DNA from 2 places in the Comamonas sp. MYb21 genome. Region 2 is predicted to be linked to the other one. Evidence: predicted binding sites of a transcription regulator. Region 2 holds the regulator's gene; the other holds the start of a gene.
What was found. Region 2 encodes sigma-54, which starts transcription at its own class of promoters, with help from an activator protein. Its sites were predicted from a motif close to TGGCANGNAANCTGCTTT; they were not measured.
Positions count from the first base shown of each region.

Region 1 (5,205 bases), on a different contig from region 2:
TCCTTGTTGGCCAGCGCCTGCTCGCGCACACGCTCCTCGCGGTCCTGACGCACCTGCTGCTCCAGCGGCCACAGCTCCACCAGAATGCTCTCCTCCTCTTCCCACCAGGAGAGGTTGGCATGCACGGGAAAGGCATCTTGCAGGCTGCGCCGCAATTGCGCCTCAAAGCGCAGCGAGGAAAAGCGCTGCGCCCGCGCATCGACCAGGGCCTTGTGGATCAGCTCATCGTCCTGGAAAAATCCACCAAAGTAGTGGCCCAGAATGCTTTTGCGCGAGACGCCCAGCGCATTCTCCAGCGCCGCATTGACCCGCACAGCGGCGCCATCGAGCCGTATCACGGCGACCAAGGTGGCGATGTGTTCCAGCGCCTGCCATTCGCGATCCATGGCACGGAGGTCAGACATGGGATATGCCCCAAAAGGTAGAAGTTTTGATTATGGGGCCGGCAGGCGTTGGAGCTCACGCTGGATGCCGGCGATATCGCTGTCGTTGCGCGTGATTTCCTGCTTCAGATCGGACACGCGCTTGGTGTAGAAGGCAGGGTTGCGCATCTCCAGGGCGTTTTTCTCGGGCTCGCCGTTGTTGTACTCGCGCGCCAAGGCGAGCTTTTTGTCCTGGGCCTTTTTCAGCTCGGTCTCGAGGATGAGGCGCGCATCGGAATCGCGGGCGCGGCCTTCGGCCGTGGTGGAGCGTGGCGCGGGGGTGGCAGCAGCGGGCGCGCGCGCGGGGCGCGGGGCAGCTGCGGGGGCATTGGGGGCGGGCGCCGGGCTGGCAGCAGGCGCGTGCGGGCGCGTGCCTTGCACGATGGTGACATTGGCGCCTTCAACCACGGCGCAGCCCTTTTGCCGCGCCTTGGCCACATCGTTGGTGTATTCATTGCCACAGCGATAAATGCGATCCTGCGCCACCGCGCCTTGCGCACATGCCACTGCCACCATCAAAAACAACAACTTTGTATGCATAACCCCGTTTCGCCCGTTCACTCCACTTAGCCCGTATGTCCGTGACAGCCTTTACCGGCTTTGCACGATGGCCCCTCTCTGCAACCCGCAGTGTAGCTACAAAGGAGGCCGATCATGCCGAACAGTTCCTGCTGTTACAGATTCACCCCTGTCCGGGCATGCCCCCTGCCCCGAGAGCACGCATAAAAAAAGGCCTGCCACCCTCGCAGGTCGGCAGGCCGTTTTACCCAAAGAGCCAAGCCCCAAGGGCCTGGCCAGCAGGGCCTTACAGCGAGTAGTACATGTCGTATTCGACAGGGTGCACGGCTTGGCGGAAGCGGGTCACTTCGCCCATCTTCAGCTCGATGTAGGCATCCAGCATGCTGTCGCTGAACACACCGCCCTTGGTCAGGAACGCGCGGTCGGCATCCAGTGCTTCCAGAGCCTGGTCCAGGCTGTGGCACACGGTAGGAACCAGCTTGTCTTCCTCTGGAGGCAGATGGTACAGATCCTTGGTGGCGGCTTCACCCGGATGGATCTTGTTTTCCACGCCGTCCAGACCGGCCATCAACAGCGCTGCGAAGCCCAGGTAGGGGTTCATCAGGGGATCGGGGAAACGTGCTTCCACGCGGCGGCCCTTGGGGTTGCTCACGTAAGGAATACGGATCGATGCCGAGCGGTTCTTGGCCGAGTAAGCCAGCTTCACAGGCGCTTCGAAACCAGGAACCAGGCGCTTGTAGCTGTTGGTGCCAGGGTTGGTGATGGCGTTCAGCGCGCGAGCGTGCTTGATGATGCCGCCGATGTAGTACAGCGCGAAATCGGACAGACCGGCATAGCCGTCACCGGCGAACAGGTTCTTGCCGTCTTTCCACACAGACTGGTGCACGTGCATGCCCGAGCCGTTGTCGCCCGAGTATGGCTTAGGCATGAAGGTTGCCGTCTTGCCATAGGTGTCTGCCACGTTCCAGATCACGTACTTTTGCACCTGGGTCCAGTCCGCACGCTCGACCAGAGTCGAGAAACGGGTGCCCAGTTCGTTCTGGCCAGCGCCCGCCACTTCATGGTGGAACACTTCGACCGGGATGCCCAGCGATTCGAGCAGCAGCGACATTTCAGCGCGCATGTCCTGGGTGCTGTCAACAGGAGGCACAGGAAAGTAGCCGCCCTTGACGCGTGGACGGTGACCACGGTTGCCGTTGTCGAACTTGGCGCCGCTGTTCCAGGGTGCTTCGTATTCTTCGATGTCGAAGAACGGGTTGTTGGGTTCGGTGCTCCAACGCACGCCGTCGAAGATGAAGAATTCTGGCTCTGGACCAAAGTAGGCGGTATCGCCCAGGCCCGATGCCTTCAGGTAGGCTTCTGCGCGCTTGGCCACCGAACGTGGATCGCGGTCATAGGCCTTGCCATCACCGGGCTCGATCACGTCGCACTGCAGGAACATCGTGGTTTCGTCAAAGAACGGATCGATATTGGCGGTGTTGGGATCGGGCATCAGCAGCATGTCGGATGCTTCAATACCCTTCCAGCCAGCGATGGAGGAGCCATCAAACGCGTGGCCCGAGGTGAACTTGTCTTCGTCAAAGTGCGAGATAGGCACCGTGACGTGCTGTTCCTTGCCACGGGTGTCGGTGAAACGCAGATCAACGAACTTGACCTCGTTCTCGTCCAACATGCTCATCACATCTGCAACGCTCTTGGCCATCTAATGCTCCAAAGAAAATCGTGAATAAAAAGGGCTGTGCCAAGACTAAAGCAGTTTACGTGCCAGTTTTGTGACATGCCCATGCCGACCAGAAAATGCGGGCCCGCCAGAACGCGACCGCACCCGGACTGTGCCCAATGCCAGACTGTACCGCGCTTTTGGCCTGGGCCTCCGAGGGACGACGAGGATTTTGCAGCCCAGGGCCCAGATCCCTGCAGACCAGGGCCTGCATTGCCGCACAAGCACCAAGATGGTGCAAAACTACCAGCGCTTTATGCGGATGGCGCACATGCACCAAAATAGCTATTTTCGCACCTTATTGGTGCATTGGCAGCTGAGGCACAGGCCGAGCCCATTGGCACATGCCCTGCTCCGCGCCCTTCCATTTTTGAACAGGTTTTTACTTGGGCTCCGTGCCATCGGCCAGCAAGCTGGCATCGGTTGTATCGGCCACGAGCGGCTCCGCCACCGGCGGCTGCGCGCCCAGGTCGCCATTCTCGATCCGCAGCTGCTGCAGCGCGGCCAGGCAGAAGTGGATGAACCACAGCGAGGAAAACGCAAAGGTGATGGCATAGATCCACACGGCGATGGGAATCAGCACCACAAAGCCAATGGTGAACACCATGCCCGAGGCCCAGACGACGCTGGGCGCAATGCCGATGTAGCCCGAGATGATGCCCATCAGCAAGAGCGGCCAGCGGTGGCGCTGCAGCAGCGTGTCGCGCTCAGCCTTGCTGGCATGCTCGGCCAGGGCATCCACACTCATCACGCGGTAGGTCAGCCAGCCCCAGATGACGGGCGGCACAATCAGCACCAAAGGCGGGATCAGCCACAGCGGCATGGTGACGACAAAGGCCACAATGGCCACCGCCGAGGTGCTCAAGGCCCAGAGCACGCTGGTGACCAGGCCCATGCCCTGCTTCTTCTCCAGCCGGGCAAAGCGCTGCTCGGTCACCATGTTGACCAGGGCCGGCGTCATCAAAAGCGCAATCACCAGCAGCGCGACCACCGCTGCCACCGGCGTGATCAGGATCAGCACCACAAAGGGCGCAATGCCGGCCGCAAAACCTTCGGTGCCACTGCTGCCAAACCAGCTGAATACCGTGCGCAGCCAGCCAATCGTCTCCACCCAGTGCTGCATCGTCGCCACGGCGCCCGACCAGTAAAAATAGCTCCAGCCACCCAAGGCCACCAGCATCACCACCAGTGGCAGCACCGACAGCAGCATGACCCGGGGCCGGAAACAATAGGCGGCGGCACGCCAGAAGGCATCAAACATCAGGCGGGAGCCCGCAGACGCGAGGGGCATGGGGTGAACTCCTTGTGTATCTGGGCGGGTGGCCAGGCTGGCGGGCCGCTCAGTGATTCGGTATCAAGCGGGTGTGCCGCACCTAGGCGCGGCCCAAAAGGCGCAGTACCCCACGCCATTGCTGGCTCCAAAAGCCGCGCCCGTAATCGCGCAGCTGCCCTTGCCGGTTGGGCTGCACCTGGTCACGGATGCCGGTGGGGTCATAGCGTAGCTCAAAGTTGGCGGTGCCAAAAAGCATATCCCACCATGGCAGCAGCACACCAAAATTGCAGCCCCCCAAGCGGGTGCGCGGGGCAGCCTCGCCGGCTTTCACAGCGGTGTTGGGCGCGGCATTGTTGGCAGGCGACTCATGGCCGATGCCGATCGCATGGTGACGGCGGTGAAAACGCGGGCTGATCCACAGCCGCTCACCCAGGCGGCCAAACCACAGGCGCAGATTGGCATGCTGCAGGCTTTCGCTCAGCTGGGTGATCGCGACAATCGCCACAAACTGGCTGGGTGCGACACCGATCAACACGGCGACAAACACCAGAATACTGTCATGCACCAGGTCATCGAGCAGGTGGTTGCGGTTGTCGCTCCACATCGTCATCTGCTGCTGCGAATGGTGCAAGGCATGCAGGCGCCACCACCAGACGAATTGGTGCTGACCCCGGTGGATCCAGTACGCGACAAAGTCGAACACCACCAGGTAGATCAGCAGGCTGACCCAGCCCAGGTCGGTCACGCCAGGCCACAGCGCATCGAGGTGCCAGGTCTCAAAGCCGCGCACGCGCAGCGCCCCCACCACCATGTCCCACAGCGGATCGATGGTAAAGAACAAGGCCAGGCGGAACAGGCCCAGGCGATGGATAAAGGTGTAGAGCATGTCCACACGGATCGCATGCCGGTCGGTCACGGCCTCGACCGGCCGCCAGCGCTGCAAGGGCGCAATCACCAGCACCATGACGAGGATCTGCAGGCAGCCCACGAGGAACCAGCCCGCTGCCGTGTAGCCATCTTCCAGATAGCTGGCCAGGCCGAGGTTGAACAGCAGCGGCTGCAGCAACTGCTCAAACAGCCACTGCTGTGCGTTGTCAAAAAGCGTGCTGAGAAATTCCATGGCAAACCATTAGTTCTATGCGGGCCGCAAGCCCTGCAGCCGCCAGTGTGCGCTACGGCAAGGGCTATCAGCCACCATGCTGACGAATCCAATCTTGGTACTGCGGGTGCTCACGCAAGGTGGCAAAACAAAATCCCTTGGCCTGCAAGCC
Region 1 is NZ_JBBGZC010000022.1:38,599-43,803, forward strand. Features, by position in the region: gene glnL (nitrogen regulation protein NR(II)) at 1-404, opposite strand, end outside; gene WH367_RS23985 (hypothetical protein) at 435-962, opposite strand; gene glnA (type I glutamate--ammonia ligase) at 1,228-2,643, opposite strand; gene WH367_RS23995 (EI24 domain-containing protein) at 3,044-3,952, opposite strand; gene WH367_RS24000 (sterol desaturase family protein) at 4,035-5,054, opposite strand; gene WH367_RS24005 (polysaccharide deacetylase family protein) at 5,122-5,205, opposite strand, start outside.
Region 1: the regulator sigma-54 is predicted to act here: its motif matches at 2,691-2,708, upstream of glnA (type I glutamate--ammonia ligase).

Region 2 (5,205 bases):
GCTGCAGCGCCTGAAAACCGCGTTCGCCGCCCAGCCCAAGTAAGCGCGCGGCCCTGGGACGGCTGCAATAGGCCTGCTGCCAGCAGGCCATCAAACCGCCCGGCAGCCCTTGCCGCACGCCAGTTTGCGCTTGCGCAGACAGCCGCCACAGCGCAGTCGCTAAAATCGCTGTCTATGGCAAAAATCATCGTTCTGGCCCTGGTGCTGCTTTTCTTTGGCTGCGGCCTCTACATGCACCTGCGCGGCAAGGTGCGGCACAAGCTGCTGCGCCAGCTGTTTGACCACTCCACCTTTACGGCGCCGTTCAATGTGTTCATGCTGATGTTCAGCAAGGTACCGCGCACGCCCTACCTGCCCACCAGCACCTTCCCCGACCTGGCCCCGCTGCAGGCCCACTGGCGCGAGATCCGCGAAGAGGCCATCGGCCTGCACCAGGCCATGCAGATCAAGGCGGCGGCCAACAACGACGACGCGGGCTTCAACTCCTTCTTCAAGACCGGCTGGAAGCGCTTCTACCTGAAGTGGTATGGCCAGGCCCACCCGTCTGCGATGGAGCTCTGCCCCAAGACCACGGCGCTGGTGCAGGCCATCCCCGGCATCAAGGCCGCCATGTTTGCCGAGCTGCCGCCCGGCGCTAAGCTCAACCTGCACCGCGACCCCTATGCCGGCTCGCTGCGCTACCACCTCGCTGTGCTGGCGCCCAATGACGACCGCTGCATGATCGAGGTCGATGGCACGCCCTACAGCTGGCGCGAGGGCGAAGGCGTGATCTTTGACGAGACCTTCATGCACTGGGCCGAGAACGGCTCCGAAGGCAACCGCATCGTGCTGTTCTGCGATGTCGAGCGCCCGATGACCAATGGCTTTGCGCAGTGGCTCAACCGCTGGCTGGGCACGCATGTGGTGGCTGCTGCCAGCTCGCCCAACAACGAAGGCGATCCGCGCGGCTTCATCAGCCGCATCTTCAAGATCTCGTTCTACATGGGCCAGTACCGCCGCCGCTTCAAGGCCTGGAACAAGACCGCCTACAAGCTCACCAAGTTCGGCCTGATGCTGGCCGTACTGGCCTTGTTCATCTGGTGGCTGTGGCCGAAGTAAATCGGCAGCTTCCACAAGCGAAAACCGCAGTGCCCAGGCAGCTGCGGTTTTTTTATGGTGGCTGAGACTTTGGCTACAGCGCCTTGCGCAAGCTGGCGGGCGGGATGCGCATGGCCTCGCGGTACTTGGCCACCGTGCGGCGCGCGCATTCAATGCCCTGGGCCTGCAGCAGATCGGCGATCTTTGCATCCGACAGCGGCTTCTTCGCGCTTTCCTCGTCGAGCAGCTGCTTGATCAGCGCCTTGACGGCCGTGCTCGACGCGCTGCCGCCGGTCTCGGTGCCCAAGCCCGAGCCAAAGAAGTACTTGAGCTCAAACGTGCCCTGGGGCGTGGCCATGTACTTGGCCGTGGTCACGCGGCTGATGGTGGATTCGTGCAGGCCCAGCTCGTCGGCAATCTCGCGCAGCACCATGGGGCGCATCGCCAGCTCGCCATGCACAAAGAAATTGCGCTGGCGCTCGACGATGGCCTGCGAGACGCGCAAGATGGTGTCAAAGCGCTGCTGGATGTTCTTGATGAACCAGCGCGCCTCCTGCAGCCGCTGCTGCAGTGCGCCATGGCCTTCGCTGCCCTTGTGGCTGCGCAAGGCATTGGCGTAGACATCCTGCACGCGCAGGCGCGGCATCACCTCGGCATTGAGCTGCACGCTGAAACCGGGCACCGGCAGGCCGCGCTCATTGCTGGGTCGCACGATGACATCGGGGATGATGGTGTTGCGGTCCACATCGGCATAGGGCCGGCCGGGGCGGGGTTCGAGCTTGGCGATCAGCGCCAGCGCGCTGCGCACCGCCGCCTCGTTGCAACCGGTCAGCTGCACCAGCTTGCGCACATCACGGCGCGCCAGCAGATCAAGGGACTCCTGGCAGACCAGCAAGGCAGTCTCCAGCGCCAGCGCATCGGCCTCGGGCGTGTCCGAGCCCTCTTCATCCAACAGGCGCTGCTGGGCCTTGATCTGCAGCTGCATGCACTCGGACAGGTTGCGCGCGCCCACACCAATCGGCTCCAGGCTTTGCAGCAAGCGCAGCGCCACGGTCAGGTGGTGCAGCAGCGCCTCGTAGCGCTCGGGGTCCGAAGCATCGCCAAAGCTTTGCGCGAGCTCGGCCAGCGTTTCTTCGAGGTAGCCGTCGTCGTTCAGCGATTCGATCAGAAAGTAGAGCGCGGCCCGGTCTTCCTGGCACAGGCGCAGCGACAAGGCCTGGCGGTGCAGCACATCCTGCAGGCTCAGGTGCTCGCTGCGCCGGTCGGACATCGGCGTCTCGTCGTCATCATCGCCTGCGCTGGAGCGGGCGGGCAGATCGCCGCCCCACTCTTCCCAGTCCGATGCCGAATCGCCGGCAGCGGCCTCGGCATCGACGCCGGTTTCCTTGCCCGCAGCAAAATCCAGCGGCTGGTCGGAGGTTCCGGGCTCGAAATCGCTGCTGTTGCTGGTGTCGGCGCTGGCAGCAGTATCGGCAGCCTTGTCGGCTGCTTCTGCAGCCTCGGCAGATTCAGCGGCGTCTTTACCGGCTTCGGCCTCGGGGGCCTCTTCGCCCTCGCGCTCCAGAAACGGGTTTTCGTCGAGCATCTGCTCGACTTCCTGCGTCAGCTCCTGCGTGGACAGCTGCAGCAGGCGAATCGACTGCTGCAACTGGGGCGTTAGGGTCAGGTTCTGCGATACGCGCAGCGACAGCGACGGCATCATGGCTGCGCCTTTGCAGCGGCTGCGGCAGTTGGCAACAGATCAGCCCTACCGGGCCCGCAGCGCGGGTCGGTAGCTTGGCTGGCACGCCCGCCAAGGCGTGCGGTGTCACATACGGAAATGTTCACCCAGATACACCCTCCGGACCTCTGCGTTCTCCACAATCTCTTGCGGCGTCCCGGCGGCCAGCACCTTGCCATCGCTGATGATGCAGGCATGGTCACAGATACCCAGGGTTTCGCGCACATTGTGGTCGGTGATCAGCACGCCAATGCCGCGCTCCTTGAGGAAGGCGACAATGCGCTGGATCTCGATCACGGCGATGGGGTCGATGCCGGCGAAGGGCTCGTCGAGCAAGATAAAACGGGGCTGGGTGGCCAGTGCACGGGCGATCTCGACGCGGCGGCGCTCGCCCCCGGACAGCGCCACCGACGGTGACTCGCGCAGGTGCTCGACCCGCAGCTCCTGCAGCAGCGCGGTGAGCTGGCGCTCGACCTCGGCGCGCGAGAGCGGCTTGCCATGCTCATCCTTTTGCAGCTCCAGCACGGCGCGCACATTGTCCTGCACGCTGAGCTTGCGAAAGATCGAGGCTTCCTGCGGCAGGTAGGACAGGCCCAGCTGCGAGCGCTGGTGGATCGGCATATTGGCCACCGACTGCCCATCGATGCGGATATCCCCGCCATCGCTGCGCACCAGGCCCACGATCATGTAGAACGAGGTGGTCTTGCCCGCGCCATTGGGGCCGAGCAAACCCACCACTTCGCCCTTGCGCACCGACAGCGATACATCCTTGACCACCTTGCGGCTGCCATAGGACTTCTCCAGGTGCAAGACCTCCAGCTGGCTGCGGTGGTCGCTGTTGGCGACCCGGGCATTGACGGAAATGGTCGACGAGTTTTCTGCCACGGTTACTTGGCTCCGTCGTTCAGTTGGGTGCTGGGGCGCAATGGCGTCTTGTCATCGGCAGCGGGCTTGGCCGGGGCGCTGGCCTTGTCGTCCGCCTTGCCGTCGGCCTTGGGCGTCAGGATCACGCGCACGCGGTCCTTCTTGGGCGCGCCGGGCTTGGGATCGGCCGCCGCCTGGGCACCCTTTTGGCCGGAGACCGTGAAGGTGTCGCTCAGGTTGTTGTAGACGATCAGCGGGCCACTGACCTGGTCGGTCAACGTGGTCTCGCGGTAGCGGCGCAGCTCGCCACGGCGCTCAAAGTGCACGGTGTCGTCGCGGCCGTTATAGGTGATGACCTCGCCTTCGCCTTCGACGAACTCGTCGGGCGCGCCAGGGGCGGAATCCCGCTTTTGGCGGAAGAACGCGAGCTTGCCCGGCGCAGCGGTGACCACGCCGTGCTGGAAGCCGTCGCGGTCCTGGCTCACGGTCAGCTGCGCGCCACGGATGATGATGGTGCCCTTGGTCACCACCACATTGCCCGTGAAGACACTGGTCTGCTTGAGTTCATCGTGGCGGCCATCGTCCGCCTCGATGTTCATGGGCTTGGTGCGGTCTGCACGCTCGGCGTGCGACAGCAGCGGCACGGCCAGGGCCACTGCCACCAACAAAGTGTTAAAAATACGGTGTCTCATAAGGCATGAATCTTGCTCTGCCCCATTGTAGCCATGCTGGAGCGTTGGGCCGTTTTTGGCACAAAAAAGCCCGCGCGTGCGGGCTTTGTCTAAAGCGTTGGGGAGGCCGCTCAGCCTTGTGCCGCCAGGAACTCTACCACTTGCAGCACGTTGCTCATCGAGCCGGCACGGGTGCCGTCGGTGTAGTACTTGCCCGCCACGCCCAGCGATGGAACGCCTTCGACGCCGTAGGACTCTTGCAGCTGGGTGGCCTTGCGCACCTGGCCTGCGACGCTGAAGGAGTTGTAGGCTTCCTTGAACTTGGCCAGGTCCACGCCGTTCTTGTCCATCCAGGCAAAGATCTCGTCGTCCTTGTTCAGGCGTTGGCGCTCCACGTGGATCGCACGGAAAACCTTGACATGCACGTCAGGGATCAGGCCCATCGACTCCAGCGCAAAGTAGATCTTTTGCTGGGGCACAAAGGTGTTGTTGAAGGCCACGGGCACGCGGCGGATCTGCAGGTTCTTGGGGGCAGTCTTGGCCCAGGCTTCAAACTGCGGCTCGAAGGCATTGCAGTGGGGGCAGCTGTACCAGAAGAACTCGATCACCTCGACCTTGCCAGCGGGCGCATCGGGGGTGACGGGCTTGGCCAGCTTCAGGTAGTCCTTGCCTTCCTTGAACTTGGCCTGTGCGTTGGCGCCAGTAGCGAAAGGCAGGCTCAGCGCGGAAGCGGCAGTAGCGGAAGCCGCCAAAGTGGAAAACTCACGACGTTTCATGTTTTGTTAACTCCAGTGACAAGTTGCGGTTAGGAGTGTCCTGCACCGCCAAAAGTTCAACGCTGTACGCGGACGATTTGCGCATCCACGCCGGCGC
Region 2 is NZ_JBBGZC010000011.1:211,423-216,627, forward strand. Features, by position in the region: gene WH367_RS17835 (hypothetical protein) at 1-43, shown strand, start outside; gene WH367_RS17840 (aspartyl/asparaginyl beta-hydroxylase domain-containing protein) at 175-1,098, shown strand; gene WH367_RS17845 (RNA polymerase factor sigma-54) at 1,172-2,779, opposite strand; gene lptB (LPS export ABC transporter ATP-binding protein) at 2,885-3,661, opposite strand; gene lptA (lipopolysaccharide transport periplasmic protein LptA) at 3,685-4,353, opposite strand; gene WH367_RS17860 (thiol:disulfide interchange protein DsbA/DsbL) at 4,464-5,108, opposite strand; gene WH367_RS17865 (SPOR domain-containing protein) at 5,165-5,205, opposite strand, start outside.